DNA from 3 places in the Aeribacillus composti genome. Region 3 is predicted to be linked to each of the others. Evidence: riboswitches for the same ligand, from Rfam matches in the RefSeq annotation. Region 3 holds a riboswitch; each other region holds the start of a gene.

Region 1 (6,212 bases), 1.7 Mb from region 3:
TCGAAAATGTTGTTATATCCATCAAAATTTGAACCTGTTCAAACATTAATTATAACGCTAGATGAAAGAATAATGCCCATCCAATTCAGTAACATTTTACCCATCCACTTTTATTTTAACTTGGAGTTTTTAGCACATGATTTGAACGCTGCTGAAAAATCATTATCTTTTGTAACATGGACGCAATGCTTAAAGCTGTCCTGCCCGATTTTTTCTTTACTTGAAGTTGAAAACCCTTAAAATAGATGTGCGATTTTCGGCAAATTTATTTCACTTTATGGTTCGTCTTGGATAAATGGCTGTTGCAGTATTGAAATTGGATGATTGACAAAATCTTTGATTGGATGGTCCAAAAATTTTTGAACATTTTTATTATGAATAATATACTCCAATTCAAACCGTTTCTCATATTTTACGCTTAATGCTTCTATAGAATTAAGTGTTGATAGTTAGTTCGACACTCAGCCACAGCTGTATTGTACAAAGGAGCATGCTAAGAAATTACCATTAAATTACTTCAGATGAGATATCACATGAAAAGCTCTCATGGAAAAACATAATCCAATTATTTTGAACTCTAATACATGGGCCGGCCCTTCTATGCTAAAAAAGAGGATTATTCAAAGTGTTTTCCTTCCTGTGCAGATTTTTTTATGGAAGATGAATAGGGGGGCAACTTCCGAAGGTTATTGACTTTGAAGGTTCATGAGCTTCGGCATTTAAGATGGCTTTAGATTTTTCAATTTGGTGGAGGGGAAGAATATGTCGAACAGAGCACAAAAGGTTAAAGTTGCTGTTATACAAGCCTCATCTGTTATTATGGACCGAGACGCCACGACAAAAAAGGCGGTTAGCCTCATACATCAAGCTGCTGAAAAAGGAGCAAAGATTGTTGTATTTCCTGAAGCTTTTATTCCCGCTTATCCTAGAGGCTTATCTTTCGGTACAACGATTGGGAGCCGTTCGGCTGAAGGGAGGAAGGATTGGTATAGATACTGGAGCAATTCTGTAGCTGTTCCGGACGAAACGACGGAACAACTGGGCGAAGCGGCTCGAAAAGCAGGTGTCTACCTTGTGATAGGCGTTACAGAAAGGGATAATGAATTTAGCGGCGGGACACTTTACTGTTCTGTTTTATTTTTCGATTCTGACGGACAGTTGTTAGGAAAACACCGCAAATTAAAACCGACTGCAGCAGAACGGATTGTTTGGGGGGAAGGGGATGGAAGCACATTACCAGTGTTTGACACCCCTTATGGAAGAATAGGGGCGCTAATCTGCTGGGAAAATTATATGCCGTTAGCAAGGGCTGCGATGTATGCACAAGGAATTCAAATTTATATTGCCCCAACGGCTGATGCAAGGGAAACTTGGCAGTCAACAATCCGCCACATTGCTTTGGAGGGGAGATGCTTTGTTTTGTCTGCCAATCAATATGTGACAAAAGATATGTATCCGAAAGATTTGGCTTGTTATGATGAACTTGCTTCTTCACCTGAAATAATGAGCAGAGGTGGTAGCGCGATTGTTGGACCGTTGGGCGAATATGTGGCAGAGCCCGTATTTGGCAAGGAAGACATCATCATTGCAGAACTGGATATGAAACAAATCGCCTATAGCCAGTTTGATTTTGATCCTGTTGGGCATTATGCAAGACCTGATGTTTTTAAATTGCTAGTCAACAAAGAGAAGAAGGCAACTATTGAGTGGAAAAATTAATCTCATGATGAGACTCGTTTCTACGATTATCTCATTATTTATTTGAGATTTTACAGTTCAATAAACAATAAGGGAAATAAAGAAATCCCTTGCTCCTTTACATTAAGAAAGCGTTTATTTTATAATTAGTGTAAAACAAACGTTCGAGTGGATTCGCTATTTTAAGAAATATTTTCCGGGAAATATCGAGCCCTCTGGCGAATGGGAATGATTTTGTCGAACTTAGCTGAGAGCTTGTTTAAAAAAGGAGATGCTCTTAATTGATAAAAATTAAGAAAATTGTTTTGCATATATTACAGATGCGTTTGAAAGCCCCATTTTCTACTAGCTATGGAGACATTCACGATCGCGAATTGTTGATCGTAGAAGTAAAGGATGATGATGGTGCAGCCGGTTTTGGAGAAGGGGTTGCTTTTTCCACTCCATGGTATACAGAAGAAACCGTGAAAACAACTGTGCACATGATCGAAGATTTCCTCATTCCGATTTTATCAAAGACGTCGTTTCATCATCCTCGTGAGTTGGCTGAATCGTTTCGTTTTATTCGCAGAAATTATATGGCAAAAGCGGCTTTGGAAGGTGCCGTGTGGGATCTATATGCAAAACAGCAAAATATACCTCTTTCACAAGCTCTCGGGGGAATGAAAAAAGAAGTTGAAGCTGGGGTGAGCATCGGTATTCAGCCGACAATAAAAGATTTAATCAGTCTTATTGAACAATATCAGGAGGAAGGATACAAGAGAGTAAAAATAAAGATTAAACCCGGTTGGGATATTGAAGTAGTTAAGGAAATACGGAAGCATTTTCCGAACTTGGATTTAATGGCTGATGCGAACAGTGCCTATACATTAAAAGATATAAATCATCTAAAACAATTGGATGAGTTTCAATTAATGATGATTGAGCAGCCTCTTGCGCACGATGATATTGTGGATCATAGCAAACTTCAAAAAGAATTGGACACACCGATCTGTTTAGATGAAAGTATTTGTTCCTTCGAAGATGCTCGAAAGGCTGTTGAACTTCGAAGCTGCAAAATTATGAATATAAAAATCGGCCGTGTTGGCGGTTTGACAGAAGCAAAAAAAATCCATGATTTTTGCAAAGAGCAAAATGTTCCAGTTTGGTGCGGAGGGATGCTTGAATCAGGGATTGGACGGGCCCATAATATAGCCTTAGCGACACTTGAACAATTCACACTGCCAGGAGATATATCCAGTTCATCTAAGTATTGGGAAGAAGATATTATTGAACCGGAAATATCGGTTTATAATGGAAAAATTGCCTTGCCTGATAACCCGGGGATCGGTTTTCATGTAAGCCGTGAAAAATTAAAAAAATACACTGTTGAAACGAAAGTATTTACCCTATAAACAAAATCATCCTCTGCATGTTTTGCAGAGGACTATTTTATTTATTTTACAACCAATCTTGGCGCCGCCATAATGAGAATAACAGTAACGACAGCGCATAATACAAAGGCTCCTATCATCGTAATGCCGTTTACGATCAAAGAATAAACGACCGCTGACATTCCTTCTGGTGCATATTCTCCGAAGAAAAAGACACCGCTGATAAAATGCCAAAAATAACGTGCAAAAGCTCCGATGAAGACGCCAAAGATGATGAAAACAAGAGCAGAGCTTTTCTTTCCATCTTTCAGCTTATTTTGGATAGTTTTGCTGAAAAGACCGGCTAAACCGATAAAGGAAAAAGCTAGAAAATAGTCGATGAAGCCTTGAACAGGCGTCAGGATGTATGCATCACCTAATACAATTTGCAATAATCCCCATAAAAAGCCGGAAATGAAGCCAATCTTTGCACCGGATCGAAACGATAATATGAGTACAGGCACCATGGCAATGGATATAGAAATGGCTGATGATAATTGAATGGAAGGGAGAAGATCAAGTATAACTGCCAATGCTGCAAAGATTGCTGCTTCTATTAATAGTAATAAGCGATTTTTTTCCAAAAATAAAACCCCCTGTATATTATTTGCTATCAACAAATATCCATAAGGGGGAAAAAGGCTGTATCATGGATCAGTATACTTCCACATCCCTACGCTAGCATTAACTAACAGGTTCAAAGGGTCTGGACGAAATATCCGTCCACTCTCAGCATATAGCTCCCCTTGTGGATCTGTTGATATTCGAATCTTATGTCTATCATAATAGACTATAAGAAAATTGTCATTCTTTTTTCGCTATATTCAAATAAATTTAAACACGATAAAGCTGAAATGCAGCCTTTGGACAAAAAGTAATGAAAAAAGGGCGTTAACAATAAGAACTTTTTTCAGAATGGGGGTTTTGGTTTGAATCTTAATCGTGAGCGTTATGAAGTAGTGGATGTGGTGCGGGGGGCTGCGATATTTGGCATTTTACTTGTGAATATGGCGCATTTCAGCTATCCAGATGTATATTTATACCAAATAGGCAGCGAAAATTTTTTTACTGAAACATGGAGAACATGGGATTTTCTAACGAAAAATATTTTGGAAATATTTGTACAAATGAAGTTTATTACAATGTTCTCATTATTGTTCGGATTTGGAATCATCATCATGGAGGAACGGGCTTTAGGAAACGGCAGGAACTTTGTTTCTATATATATACGCAGACTGGTGGTGCTTTTTGTATTTGGACTAATTCATTCATTTTTCATCTGGGATGGAGACATTTTAATGGATTATGCTGTGCTGGGGTTTCTTCTCCTTTTTTTCCGGAAGTGTTCCTGGAAAACCCTTTTGGTATGGACTGTATGTTTATTTAGTTTATATTTGCTCCTTATTGGTTTGATGACGGCTGTATCCAATGGTGAGGATGCTTTTGTCCAAAAAAGAGAGCAGGCTGCCTTACTGGAAGAGGAGGCAAGAAACGCAATCCATTCATATCAAAACGGAAGTTTTACTGATATTTTCCATCAGCGTATTCATGATCGGCTTTTTTACATGTCTATGTCTGGCATGTGGCCTTTTCAACCGCTTGTCTATATAATAAACATGCTCCCATATATCAGCATGTTTTTAGTTGGCATGATATTTGCGAAACAAAAGCTTTTTCAAGAACCGGAGAAGCATCGAAGGTTATTAACAGCCATCTGGTTTTTCGGGCTTATCATTGGGCTTCCGTTAAATATTTTTGCGGTCACCGCTAAAAATAGTTTTTACATGGTGTTCGGTGCACCATTTCTCATGTTGTTTTATGTGATCTCTCTCATATTTTTATATTTTCACCCAATCTGCCGGCAAATTGTTAAGAAGATTGCGCCTGTTGGACGCATGTCATTGACAAATTACATCATGCAATCTGTTATTTGTACATATATTTTTTATCATTACGGATTGGGATTGTACGGTAAAGTATACCCCTTCGCCGGTTTTTGGCTTGCACTCGCAATTTTTGCCGTGCAGCTTATCATCAGCCATATTTGGTTTAAATATTTTCAATTAGGGCCGTTGGAGTGGGTATGGAGAACAGCGATGTATTTCAAGCGCCAGCCTATTCGCATGAAAAAGGAAGTTTCGAAGCATAATAACAGATCAAGATGAATTGTAAAAATGTAGTTTCAAATCTCAGATTTTGAGTTTATGATAGCTCTTTCTTTTTGAAAATAATTTATAGAATGATGGAACAAAGGAGTGTCTAGGCAACATGTTTCTACAAGCAATTTTTATTTTTTTGCTGCAATTATTGTATGTACCAGTATTGACGATCCGAACTATTTTGTTAGTGAAAAATCAAACAAAGGCTGCTGCTGGTATAGGTTTGCTAGAAGCAGCGATTTATATTGTCGCTTTAGGAATAGTTTTTCAAGATTTATCTAATATTTACAATATTAGTGCATATATTGTCGGTTTTGGTGCAGGGCTGTTGTTGGGCGGTGAACTGGAGAAAAAGCTGGCTTTTGGATATGTAACATACAATGTGAATTTAATGGATAAAAATTCCGAATTAGTAAAAAAATTGAGGGAGGCTGGTTTTGGGGTTACGGTCTTTCAAGGAGAAGGAATGAATTCGATCAGGTATCGTTTGGAAGTTGTTGCTCAACGCTCTCGGGAGGAAGAATTTTTAAACCTTGTCAATGAAATAGAACCAAAAGCGTTTTTAAGCTCGTATGAAATTCGTTCTTTTAAAGGCGGATATTTAACAAAAGCGATGAAAAAGCGGGTAAAGCGTTTAGAAAAAGGACGAACATAACGGTCGAAGGGAGGGTGAAGCGTGGATATATTTGCAAAAATTGCTGAGGATCGGATCAAAAAGGCATATGAAGAGGGAGAGTTTAAAGAACTTCCCGGGATGGGGAAGCCTCTCCCGCATGACGATTTGTCTGATATTCCGGAAGAACTCCGAATGGCTTATCGTCTTTTGAGAAACGCCGGAATGGTCGATCAAGAAAATGACTTGAAAAAGGAACTATTAACTATTCAAGATTTACTAAAATGCTGTGAAGATGAAGCAGAAAGGAAAAAATTACAACAAAAGCTG
Region 2 (6,212 bases), 380 kb from region 3:
AATCAGCTGCCATTTGTGTAAAGAAGCAATGCCGAAAGTAAATGAGTTCCGCGATCAATATAAAGATAAACTGAACGTAGTAGCTGTTCATATGCCTCGCTCCGAAAAGGATTTAGATATTGATGATATTAAAAAAGTAGCGGAAGAACACGGGATTACGCAACCGATCTTTGTTGACAACGAACATAAATTAACCGATGCTTTTGAAAATCAATATGTACCTGCATATTATGTTTTTGATAAAAACGGCATTCTTCGCCACTTCCAAGCAGGAGGAAGCGGAATGAAAATGCTGGAAAAACGTGTTAATCGTGTGTTAGCGGAAACAGAAAACGCTGAATGATTTAACCATCTGCAAAACATTGCAGGTGGTTTTTCATTTAGAAACGGCTTTTCGCCTTTGAAAGGACTTGTTTTTATTGCTTCGAAGCTTTCAAAAGATAAGCATTTCCCATTTACCATTCATCCGGCATCCTTTTTCCAGCTCTTCAATCCTAAAGAAATGATTCACATTCCAAATCACAACATGCTATAATAAATGATGCTAGTTTGAACAAAAAGGAGCATAGGTGGATGGCAAAACAATCACAAACTTTTTCCATTATGAATCTATTAAAGGTGCTTTTGGCTGTCATCGTTATCCTTTTCCTATTTTATTTGCTTGCGTTTAACGACGTCGTCGTGCGTTTTATATCTCTGCTATTAAATGGATGTTTAGTTGTTCTCGCCTTCCTTGTCTATCGGAAAATAGACTATATGATAAAGATGAAAGAAGAACGAAAAGAGCCTATTCAAACCGAAAAGCTGCCTGATGAAACAGAAATGGCGCGAAAAGAACAGCAATTAAATAAACTGGAGCTTGATAAAACGCAATTGTTGGAGGAGCTATTAACAAAAGCCGGTATCGAAGAGGAAGAAAAACAAAAGTACCGAGCCAAAATTAGAGAAAAAGAGGATGAAGCTTCAAAGCTTCAACAAGAGCTGGCATTCATGAAAGGCCGGATTGCCAACTTGATTTTAAAAAGAGATCCTGAGATCGAGCGGATTGTCCTGCTGCTTGATGCGGATTTTATATTAAATCATTCGTTAGTGGAAATTAATCAAAGGTTTCAGGAAATTAGCGGCAGTTTTTCTGAACAATCCATCGAGCATTTGAAAAAGGCTAATTATATTGATCAACATTTGCAATTTACTCGAATTGGTTATCGTGAATTATTAAAGACGGCAAAAAGGATCAATTAACCGTTAGCTTGTATTTTTCTATATTTTATGATTTAATGAAATTAAATGAAAATTTCATAATATTAACATACCACTAGGGGAGCCGAAAGGCTGAGAAAGGCGTGTGCCTTGACCCTTTGAACCTGATCTAGATCATACTAGCGTAGGGAAGTGGTGCAGTAATATCGAAACCTGTCTATAGGTTTTGTATATACTTGCCCGTTCCCTTATATTGGGAACGGGCTTTTTGCATTACAAGGCTGGTTGGCAAACCATTTTTCAAAACAAAATGTTAAGAAAGGGGAGACAACGTGTTACAAACGCTATTTCAGCAAATTGATGAAAGGGAAGAAGAACTTCTGAATCTTCTAAAAACACTCGTATCGTTTGAAACGCCGAGCCCTCCGGCAAGAAATGCAAAAGAGGCTCAAAAGTATGTCGCCTCATATTTGGAAGACATCGGCTTTTCCATTGATCAATGGGATTTATATGAACAAGATCCAGTCGTAGTAGGAACGAAAAAAGGAAAAGATCCAGAAAATTACCACAGTTTAATTATTAACGGGCATATTGATGTCGCTTCAATCGAAGAGGGAGAAGAATGGCTAACGCCTCCTTTTGAGGCAACGGTTAAAGGGGATTACATATATGGACGCGGTGTAGCGGATATGAAAGGGGGAATGGCTGCCAGTCTGTTTGCATTAAAGCTGCTGCAAGAAAACGGCATTGAGCCGGGAGGGGATATCATTTTTCAGTCCGTCGTCGGTGAAGAAGTAGGCGAAGCAGGAACAAAATCGTGCTGCGACCGGGGATATCGAGCTGATTTTGCCATCGTTGTCGATTCAAGCAACTGTGAAATACAAGGGCAGGGCGGGGTGATCACGGGCTGGATTACGATTGAAAGCCCCGAGACATTTCACGATGGCACGAGAAGACAAATGATTCATGCCGGCGGGAAGCTTTTTGGGGCAAGCGCGATTGAAAAAATGATGAAAATTATTGAAGGACTGCGAGAGCTTGAACAGCATTGGGCAGTGATGAAAACGAGCAAAGGCTTTCCGCCTGGTTCTGCCACAATTAATCCAGCAGTGATTGAAGGTGGAAGGCACGCCGCTTTTGTGGCCGATAAATGTTCCCTTTGGATTACCGTTCACTATTACCCGGAAGAGCATTATGTAGAGGTGATCCGGGAAATTGAAGAACATATCCATCATGTTGCAATGGCTGATCCATGGCTTCGGAAATATCCTCCGAAATTTAAATGGGGCGGCACATCGATGATTGAAGATCGAGGAGAAATTTTCCCAGCTTTTTCATATGACGAACATTCACTCGGAGTGAAAACATTACAAAAAGCACATAAACTGGCATTTAATGAGGAAGCAAAGCTGACGATGTCCCCTACTGTGACAGACGGCGGCTGGCTGAGTGAAGCGGGAATTCCCGTCGTTTTATATGGACCGGGCACGCTTGAAGATGCACATTCGGTGAATGAAAAGCTGTCCATCCCCCAATTAAAAACATTTACAAAATCGCTGATCGCGTTTTTATTTGATTGGTATCAGAAAAAACGATGACAATTACAAAAGCTGCGAAAGGGGTAATTCAAATGTTTACAGACCGATTGTATAAAACTGCAAAACCGATTTGGGAAGCGAGTTACCATCATCCGTTTGTTCAAGGAATCGGCAATGGGACGCTGGATATCGACAAATTTCGCTTTTTTATGGAGCAGGATTATCTTTATTTAATCGAATACTGCCGCCTGTTTGCCCTTGGAAGCTTAAAGGCTCACAATCTTCAAACAATGACAGTTTTTGCTGATCTTCTACATTCGACGTTAAAAGTGGAAATGGATTTGCATCGTCAATACGCTGAAAGAATAGGAATAGAGAAGGAAAAATTAGAACAAGTTCAGCCTGCTGCTACAACCGTTGCATATACGAGCTATATGTTAAATGTGTCGCAGCGAGGATCATTGGCAGAACTGGTTGCCGCAGTCCTTCCATGTACATGGAGCTATTATGAAATCGGCACACGCTTACATGAGATTCCTGGTGCCAGTGAACATGAGTTTTACGGCGAGTGGGTAAAAATGTACGCATCAACAGAATTCGGTGAATTGGCAAAATGGCTGAAAGATTTAATGAATGAGCTTGCAGAAGGAAAACGGGAAGAAGAATTGAAATGGCTGGAAGATATTTTTGTCACAACGAGCAAATACGAATATATGTTTTGGGAAATGTCTGAACGAAAAGAAATGTGGCCAATCGAAATCAATTCTTAATATAGGAGAGAATGAACATGAAATTTTCTGAAAAAATTCGAACAAAAGCAGATCCGATATGGCAGGCCAGCTTCGATCATCCATTTGTAAAAGGTATTGCCGATGGGAGTTTGCCGCTTGAATGTTTTCGTTATTACGTTTTGCAAGATTCGTATTATTTAAGCCATTTTGCAAAAGTGCAATCGTATGGAGCGGCAAAAGCAAACGATTTATATACGACATCGCGAATGGCTCAGCATGCACAAGGAACATTTGAAGCGGAATTATCTCTTCATGAAACATTTGCCAAACAGCTGGGAATCACAGAGGAGGAGAAGGCGAATTTTAAGCCGGCCCCAACGGCGTACGCCTATACTTCCCATTTATATCGAGCGGCGATCAACGGTCACTTAGGCGATATTATTGCTGCAATACTTCCGTGCTATTGGCTATATTACGAAATTGGCGAAAAATTAAAAGATGCGAAGCCAAAAGAACCGATTTATCAACAATGGATTGCGGCTTATGGGGGCGATTGGTTTAAGCAGCTTGTCGAAGAACAAATTGACAGGCTGGATGAAATCGCACAACAAACGATAGAAGCCGATCTAAAAAGAATGGAAGAGCATTTTATCATCAGCAGTCAATATGAATTAGCGTTTTGGGAAATGGCTTACCGTTTAGAAAAATGGGAAGTGGAACCAAAAATCAGTCAATAAAGGAGTTTGATCATAATGAAAGGATTAAAACTGACAGACATTCTAGTAACAATTGTTATTTCGATCGTTTTTGGAATTGTTTATAAACTATGGGGACCGCTTTACTATGCGGTCAAGCCGATCGGGCTGCATGTCGACCAGCTCATATACGGTATGTGGTTTATTGCTGCGACGGTCGCCTTTCTTATTATTCGCAAGCCTGGAGTAGCGCTGATAGCGGAAACAGCAGCGGCATCTGCAGAATTTATAACCGGCTCTGAATTCGGCATAGAGGTTCTTCTTTACGGAATCGTCCAAGGACTATTTGCAGAGATCATTTTTGCGATTTTTCGATATAAAAAGTTTAATATCGGTGTTGTCATGCTGGCTGCAGCCGCTTCAGCAGCTGGTTCGCTAATTATGGATCTTTATAAAGGCTATATAGATGACTTAGTATTTTGGAACTTGCTATTATTCATTGGAGCTCGATTGATTGGCTCAATCATTATTGCCGGCGCGTTTGCCTATTATCTAGTGAAATCTTTGGAAGCAACAGGAGTGACTAATTTAGTAAGACCTGCGTCGCATGAAGATTATGACGCACTGAACTAGAGGTGGCAAACATGGATCTAGTATGCGAAGTGAAAAATTTACGATTAAAATATCCTGGAGAGGAATCCTTGCTTTTTAAGGATGTATCCTCTTCTTTCTATAAGGGAGAAAAAGTCTTGCTTCTTGGTCCTTCCGGCTGTGGGAAATCGACGTTTTTGCAGGTGCTAAGCGGTTTAATTCCAAAATCTATTGAAGTGCCGATGAAAGCAGAAAAAATCTTGACTCCGTCATCTTGGGGATATGTGTTTCAAGATCCTGACACGCAATTTTGCATGCCGTATGTAGATGAAGAAATGGCTTTTGTTTTGGAAAATTTGCAAGTGCAAAGAGAACAAATGCATGAAAAAATGCGAGTTTACCTGGAAATGGTCGGCCTTCATTTTGATGATCTTCATATCAGCATTCAATCATTATCAGGCGGCATGAAGCAACGGCTGGCGATCGCCACTGTTTTAGCATTGCATCCAGACGTGTTATTTTTGGACGAGCCGACTGCAATGCTGGATCCGGAAGGGACAAAAGCGGTATGGGACACGATGAAACAAGCAGCTCAAGATAAAACAGTTATCATCGTTGAACATAAAATTGATCATGTTCTTGACTTTGTCGACCGCATACTTTTATTTAATCAAAAAGGACAAATCGTCGCAGACGGTCCGAAAGAACAAATTTTTTCTCGGTATCGGAAAGAAATTCGCGAAGACGGCATTTGGTATCCCGGTGTATGGGAGGATTATCTTCGTGATAAGCAGGGGTATTACAAAAAGACCCCTTTAAAAGAACAGGTCGTGATTGAGCTTGAGCAATTTAAAGGATATCGAAAGAAGGAAGTCAAAATCGATGTACCATATGGAAAGGTTCATGCAGGTGAATGGATTGCGATAGTGGGGAAAAACGGCGCCGGAAAGAGCACTTTGTTACATTCATTGATGCAGTTTATACAAACGACCGGCACTTATTTGCTGTTAGAAAAAGAAGCAAAGAAAATAAAAAAGCTTTCCAACATGCTGTCGTTCGTTTTTCAAAATCCGGAATTTCAATTTGTCACCAATTCAGTTTACGATGAAATTGCTTATTCGTTGAGGATTGAACGGATGAAAGAAGAAGAAATTCGAACAAAAGTAGAAGAAATGCTCGAATTATTTCATTTACAGAAGCACCGCCATCAACACCCTTATCAGCTTTCAATGGGACAAAAAAGAAGATTGAGTGTTGCCGCTTCAATCATTAAAAAACAGCCGATCATGCTTTTAGATGAACCGACTTTTGGGCAAGACTCATCCAATACATTTCAGCTCTTGGAGCTTTTAGAACATTATCGCAAACAAGGGTCTACCATTTTGATGGTGACACATGATGAACAAATAGCAAAGCATATGGCGACAAGAGTTTGGCGGATCGAAGGCGGGAAGCTC
Region 3 (6,212 bases):
GCGAAGACGAAGGCACCATCGATGCGCCAATTGCAAGAAAGAACGATAGCATCATCGAGAGAACTGTCAGGGAGGATGGAAAAAAAGCTATTACGCATTTTCGGGTCATAAGCCGCTTTTCTGACAAAACGGTTGTTGAGGTAAAGCCTGTAACTGGTAGAACTCATCAAATTCGTCTACATATGTCCTATATAGGTCATCCGCTTTTAGGAGATTCGCTTTATGGTGGACAAAAAGAAGAAATTGACCGCCATGCCCTCCACAGTCAGTCGCTGTCCTTCTATCATCCCGTTTTGCATAAAAATTTGACGTATATTTGCAAGCTTCCTCCTGATATGGAAAAAATAATAAAGCATGCGCGCCTGTAAGTGCATGCTTTTGTTATGAAAAAATGTACGACAAAATCAGATAGATTTGTTAATATAGTAAAACACAAAACTTTTCGATATTTTTCCGGAAAGGAGGAGATTTTATGCAGCCTAAAACAGATGCACCGGAATACAGACAGTTGATGATTGACAAGCTGAGAGAGAACAATGTAGAGGAATTCCGTTCGCTGTTTTTTGAGCTACATCCATATGATCAGGCAAAATTTTTTCTAAAACTTGACCAGCCGGATAGAATGCTTTTATATCAAATTCTATCTCCGGAAGAAATGGCGAATGTTTTTGAAAATATAAGGGATGATAAAAACCGCTACAAATCGCTGCTTGAGGAAATGCATCCGGCATTTGCCGCCAAAATGATGGAATACATGTACGCTGATGATGCGGCAGATGTATTAAGTGAGCTGACAAAAGAGAAAATTTCCAGCTATTTAACCATCATGGACGCTCAAACTGCCAAAAGCATAAGCGAGCTTCTTGATTATGAACAATTTACCGCAGGAAGTATTATGACAACCGAGTTCGTTGCCATTAATGCCAATTATACGGTGCAGTCAACGATGGACTTGCTGCGGAAAGAAGCTCCTGATGCGGAAACAATATATTATTTATATGTGATTGACGAAGAGAAACATCTTGTTGGTGTCCTGTCGTTAAGAGATTTAATTGTTCATGAAGACGATACTTTGATTGCTGACATTATGAAAAAGAAAGTCTACTCGGTATCTGTGGCGGATGATCAGGAAGAAGTAGCAAGAAAGATGAAGGACTACAATTTTTTGGCTCTTCCGGTTGTTGATTTTCAACATCGTCTTGTTGGAATTATAACTGTTGATGATATTATTGATGTGCTGGACGAAGAGGCTTCTGACGATTATTCGAAACTGGCCGCTGTCTCGGATGTAGATTCATATGATCCGAATGCTGTTTCTGCTGCCAAAAAAAGATTGCCATGGCTTATTATTCTCCTATTTTTAGGAATGTTCACCGCCGGCCTAATCGGCCAGTTTGAAGAAACGTTGAACAAAGTGGCAACTTTAGCGCTCTTTATACCATTAATTGCAGGGATGGCTGGAAATACAGGAACACAAGCTCTCGCTGTTGCCGTAAGAAGAATTGCAACAGGCGAAGGCACTTCCGAACGCGTGTGGAAAATTATTCTCAAAGAAGCTGGAACCGGCTTGATTACCGGAACAGTATGCGGAATTGTTGTTGCACTGACAATTTTTATTTGGAAGCAGAAATTTTTCTTAGGACTGCTAGTGGGTCTTTCCATATTGTCAACGCTGACTGTTGCGACAATTGCCGGGGCGTTTGTTCCTCTTGTCATGCACAGGCTTCGTATTGACCCGGCTGTGGCCTCCGGTCCATTTATTACAACGATTAATGATATGATCAGCATTTTGATTTATTTTGGCATGGCGACACTATTTATGAACTATTTGCTCTAACAAAATTAGCTAAAGGAGGCGTAATATGGAATCACATGCAGTAACCTCTCTTGTCATCGTGTTGGTAGGCGCTTTTTTAACCCCGATTTTGCTGCATCGGTTCAAACTGGCATTCATTCCTGTCGTCGTTGCGGAAATTATTGTCGGATTAATCATCGGGAAAACGGGATTTAATTTAGTGCAAGAAGATGTATGGCTGTCAACTCTCTCAACGCTGGGATTTATATTTCTCATGTTTTTAAGCGGGCTTGAGATTGATTTCACCATTTTCTCCAAAGAGAAGAAAAAAGAAGAAAAGCTGTCCAACGGAAAAAAAGCTCCTCATACTTTTTTGGTTGCGTCAATTGTTTTTCTTGGCATTTTCGTTGTTTCATTACTTTTATCGTATTTGTTAATGTGGATGGGATTTATCCGCAATGCCTTTTTCATGACGTTAGTGATTTCAACGATTTCTTTAGGAGTAGTAGTGCCGACGCTGAAAGACGAGCAAATTATGAAAACAACCATCGGCCAAATTATTTTGCTGGTGGCTGTCATAGCCGACCTTGTCACCATGATTTTGCTGGCGGTTTTTGTCTCCTTAAACAGCGAAGGAGAAAGCAATACGTGGCTTCTGCTTCTTTTGTTTGCAGCAGGCGTACTGCTTTACTTCATTGGCAAAAGGTTTAAAAGTCGATCCTTTATTAAATCGATGTCAAAAGGAACGGTTCAAATTGGAACAAGGGCGGTTTTTACGTTAATTCTCGCACTTGTAGGTTTATCGGAAACGCTTGGGGCAGAAAATATTTTAGGCGCCTTCCTTGCGGGAGTTTTAGTCTCGCTTTTATCGCCTAATTCAGACTTGGTGCAAAAGCTAGATTCGTTTGGCTACGGTTTTTTAATCCCGATCTTTTTTGTCATGATAGGGGTGGAATTGGATTTATGGGAATTGATCAAAGATCCGAACCTTCTTTTGTTAATTCCTTTGTTATTTCTCGCCCTCTTGATCTCAAAGTTTATTCCCGTTTTTGTGCTGAGAAAATGGTATGATACGAATACAACGATTGCGGCGGCGTTCTTGTTGACTGCTACTTTATCATTAGTTATTGCGGCAGCTGAAATTGGACAGCGAATCGAACTGATTGATAAGCAAATGGCTGACGCACTAATAGTAGTTGCCGTGTTAACAAGCATTATCACGCCGATAGGATTTAAAAAATTATTCCCTAAAAAAATGGCGGTGCAGCCTAAAAAGAAAATTGCTTTTATTGGTGCAAATCAAATGACCCTTCCAGTCACAAGAGAATTGGACAAAAATTTGTATGAAGCAACCGTATATCATACACAGCAAGACAAAATTGAAAACGGGACTGCTCAATCGGTGTTTAAAATTGAAGAATTGAAAGACTATTCGATAGAATCATTGAATGAACACCACATAATGGAAGCTGATATAGTAATAGTGGCTACTGGGGATGAAGAAAGAAATGCGGAAATTGCGACATATGCAAAAGAATGCGGCGTAGAACAGGTCATCGCCTCAATTTCTTCCCCGGAGTTGGATCAAGCATTAAAAGAAAAGGGGATCAGCGTATTTTCCGTCATGCTGTCAACAAAAACGCTGCTCAGGGCTTTGATCGAATCGCCTGGCGTTATGCGGATCTTAACAAACCAAGACAACTCTCTTTATCAAATTAATATGAATAACCGAAAATATGATGGAATGAAGCTTCGATACTTTCCGTTTACAGGAGATTGTATCTTTGTCCGGATTTTTCGAGGTGAAGATTCCATTGTGCCTCACGGCGATACCGAATTGAAAAAAGGGGACCGCTTGATTGTAACGGGTTCCCGCAAATATGTAAATGAGTTAAAAGATGAGCTGGAATTTAGCAAATAATATTTGCAAACAAAACAAATTGTGATAGCATGAAATTAGTATGAAAATTTAATAAGCATCCACTAGGGGAGCCTTTGGAAAGGCTGAGATTAAAGTGTTGACTTTAAGACCCTTTGAACCTGATCTGGATGATGCCAGCGTAGGGAAGTGGGAATTTGAAACATATGTCTGATATTCCATTACCACTTTCCAGCAAGGAAGGTGGTTTTTTATTGTTTCCAGTCTCACCCTTGGACAGCTGCTTTCCAGTTTTGAACCTTGAAAGACGAGTGTGAGCGTCTTTCTCATGAAAGGAATGTACAATGTTGGAACTTCATGCCGTAACAGACGGAACAAAACCGGTCAACGAGCTAATACGCATAATTTTGTCCATATCAGATCATGTTGATTACGTTCATATACGAGAAAAAAATAAAAGACCATGTGAGATCATTCATCTTGTAGAACAGCTTTTGGCAAACGGGATAAGGAGAGAACAGCTTGTTATCAACGATCGGCTCGATGTTGCGCTCCTAACAGGCGTTCAAAATGTTCATCTTCCGGGAACCGGCCTGCCGGTAAAAAAAGTGAAAAGCGCTTTTCCGCAAATAAAAGCCGGTGTCAGCGTCCATTCATTAGATGAAGCGGTAAAAGCAGAAAAAGACGGAGCAGACTATTGTTTTTTCGGAAACGTTTTTGAAACGAACAGTAAAAAAGGACTTCCGGCAAAGGGAACAGATTTGCTTAGGAAAATCGTTGGACACGTCAATATTCCTATTATCGCCATCGGTGGGATCACGCCTGATAATATGCAAAAGGTTTTAGAAAAAAAAGCAAGCGGTATTGCCGTTATGTCCTATATCTTTTCTTCGAAAGATCCAGAGAGCGCTGCCAAACTTTTCAGGAAAGGGGAAGCTTTTTAAAATGAACGTTTTTGATGTTGGAATCATCGGGGGAGGGGTCATCGGCCAAGGGATCGCCTATGAGCTATCAAAAGCAGGGCTGAAGACCGCCGTGTTTGAAAGCGGCGAAATCGGAGGTAAAGCGACATCCGCTGCAGCAGGAATGCTGGGTGCCCATTCTGAAAATGAAAAAAGAGACATATTTTTTGAGCTATGCTTAGAGAGCCGAAATTTATATCCGAGCCTTGCAAAAGAATTATTGGAGCAATCTGGTGTGGATATTGAGCTTGTGCAGGAAGGCATGTATCGGCTTGCATTTACTGAGGAAGAAGGCCGCTTTCTGCAATCGCTCGCAGATGAGAATGAACTAGAATGGCATTCAAGGGAAAACGTACTGGCAAATGAGCCACATGTTTCTGAAGACATTGCGGGAGCTCTTTGGCTTAAGCATGACGGCCAAGTGAAAGGTTCATCTGTTTGCCACGCATATGCGAAAGGCGCTAGAAAATATGGTGCATCTATTTTTGAACAATGTCCTGTTTTCGACGTGATTAAAGAGGGAAAAGCATACAAGCTTGTCACTTCCCAAGGAGTTTTTATATGTGGAAAAGTCGTCGTTTCAAGCGGAGTTTGGAGTGGCTTTTTCTTTGAAAAGCTGGGGCTGAGAAATCCAATGAAGCCCGTTAAAGGAGAATGCTTAGCCATAAAACCGAAAAAACTGGTGATCAACAAAACAGTGTTTTACGAGCACTGTTATATCGTACCGAAAAAAGACGGCACCGTTATTATTGGAGCAACTTCTTATGAAAACGACTGGGATACGCATCCGACAGTCAAAGGAGTATCCGAATTAATGATAAAGGTTCAGAAAATTATGCCAGAAATCGGGTCTGAACCGGTCGTTAGTGCTTGGTCGTCGCTCAGGCCGCAAACAGCTGACGGCTGGCCGTATTTTGCCGAGCACCCGGAGCATGAGGGGATCTTTTTTGCGACCGGCCATTATCGAAACGGCATTCTTCTAGCGCCGATTACAAGCTTGATCGTAAAAGACATGATTTTGAAAACGAATCAATATGAGCGTTATATTCATACCTTTTCTTTAAACAGATTGCTTTCTGATGCGAAAGGGAGGTGATGAAACGGTGAAACTTCGCATCAACGGCCAGCAGATGGAAGTGGAGAATAGTGTTCGAAGCATTGAAGATTTGCTGAACTTTTTTCAATTACAGGAAAGAATTGTTGTCGTTGAACGAAATGGTGAAATTGTTTCAAAAGAACAATACAGTATCCAGACATTAAATGATGGTGATCAAATTGAAATTGTCCATTTTGTTGGAGGGGGATGATGATTCATGTTAAAAATAGGTGATAAAACATTTCAGTCGAGATTAATGTTAGGAACTGGAAAATATCCGTCTTTTGAGATACAAAAAGAAGCGGTGGAAGCCTCAGGTGCTGAAATTTTGACATTTGCCGTCAGAAGAATGAATATTTACGAGCCTTCACAGCCAAATTTTTTGGAGATGTTGGATTTATCAAAATATACGCTTCTGCCGAACACGGCTGGGGCAAAAACTGCGGAGGAAGCAGTCAGAATCGCCAAGCTTGCGAAGGC

What was found. Region 3 has a riboswitch for thiamine pyrophosphate ahead of tenI (thiazole tautomerase TenI). Riboswitches for the same ligand answer to the same signal wherever they lie in the genome.
Region 1: another riboswitch for thiamine pyrophosphate. It lies ahead of thiT (energy-coupled thiamine transporter ThiT); the one in region 3 lies ahead of tenI (thiazole tautomerase TenI).
Region 2: another riboswitch for thiamine pyrophosphate. It lies ahead of RI196_RS07275 (acetylornithine deacetylase); the one in region 3 lies ahead of tenI (thiazole tautomerase TenI).

Annotation. Positions count from the first base shown of each region.
Region 1 is NZ_CP134501.1:3,274,817-3,281,028, reverse strand. Features, by position in the region: gene RI196_RS16015 (carbon-nitrogen hydrolase family protein) at 763-1,719, shown strand; gene menC (o-succinylbenzoate synthase) at 1,983-3,092, shown strand; gene thiT (energy-coupled thiamine transporter ThiT) at 3,134-3,694, opposite strand; TPP riboswitch at 3,764-3,867, opposite strand; gene RI196_RS16000 (DUF418 domain-containing protein) at 4,040-5,275, shown strand; gene RI196_RS15995 (DUF2179 domain-containing protein) at 5,379-5,924, shown strand; gene RI196_RS15990 (DnaJ family domain-containing protein) at 5,946-6,212, shown strand, end outside.
Region 2 is NZ_CP134501.1:1,478,029-1,484,240, forward strand. Features, by position in the region: gene RI196_RS07265 (TlpA family protein disulfide reductase) at 1-343, shown strand, start outside; gene RI196_RS07270 (hypothetical protein) at 574-1,242, shown strand; TPP riboswitch at 1,308-1,408, shown strand; gene RI196_RS07275 (acetylornithine deacetylase) at 1,533-2,798, shown strand; gene tenA (thiaminase II) at 2,831-3,508, shown strand; gene tenA (thiaminase II) at 3,526-4,206, shown strand; gene RI196_RS07290 (ECF transporter S component) at 4,222-4,797, shown strand; gene RI196_RS07295 (ABC transporter ATP-binding protein) at 4,809-6,212, shown strand, end outside.
Region 3 is NZ_CP134501.1:1,097,531-1,103,742, forward strand. Features, by position in the region: gene RI196_RS05525 (RluA family pseudouridine synthase) at 1-368, shown strand, start outside; gene mgtE (magnesium transporter) at 473-1,837, shown strand; gene RI196_RS05535 (monovalent cation:proton antiporter family protein) at 1,863-3,716, shown strand; TPP riboswitch at 3,771-3,879, shown strand; gene tenI (thiazole tautomerase TenI) at 4,019-4,618, shown strand; gene thiO (glycine oxidase ThiO) at 4,620-5,732, shown strand; gene thiS (sulfur carrier protein ThiS) at 5,740-5,943, shown strand; gene RI196_RS05555 (thiazole synthase) at 5,950-6,212, shown strand, end outside.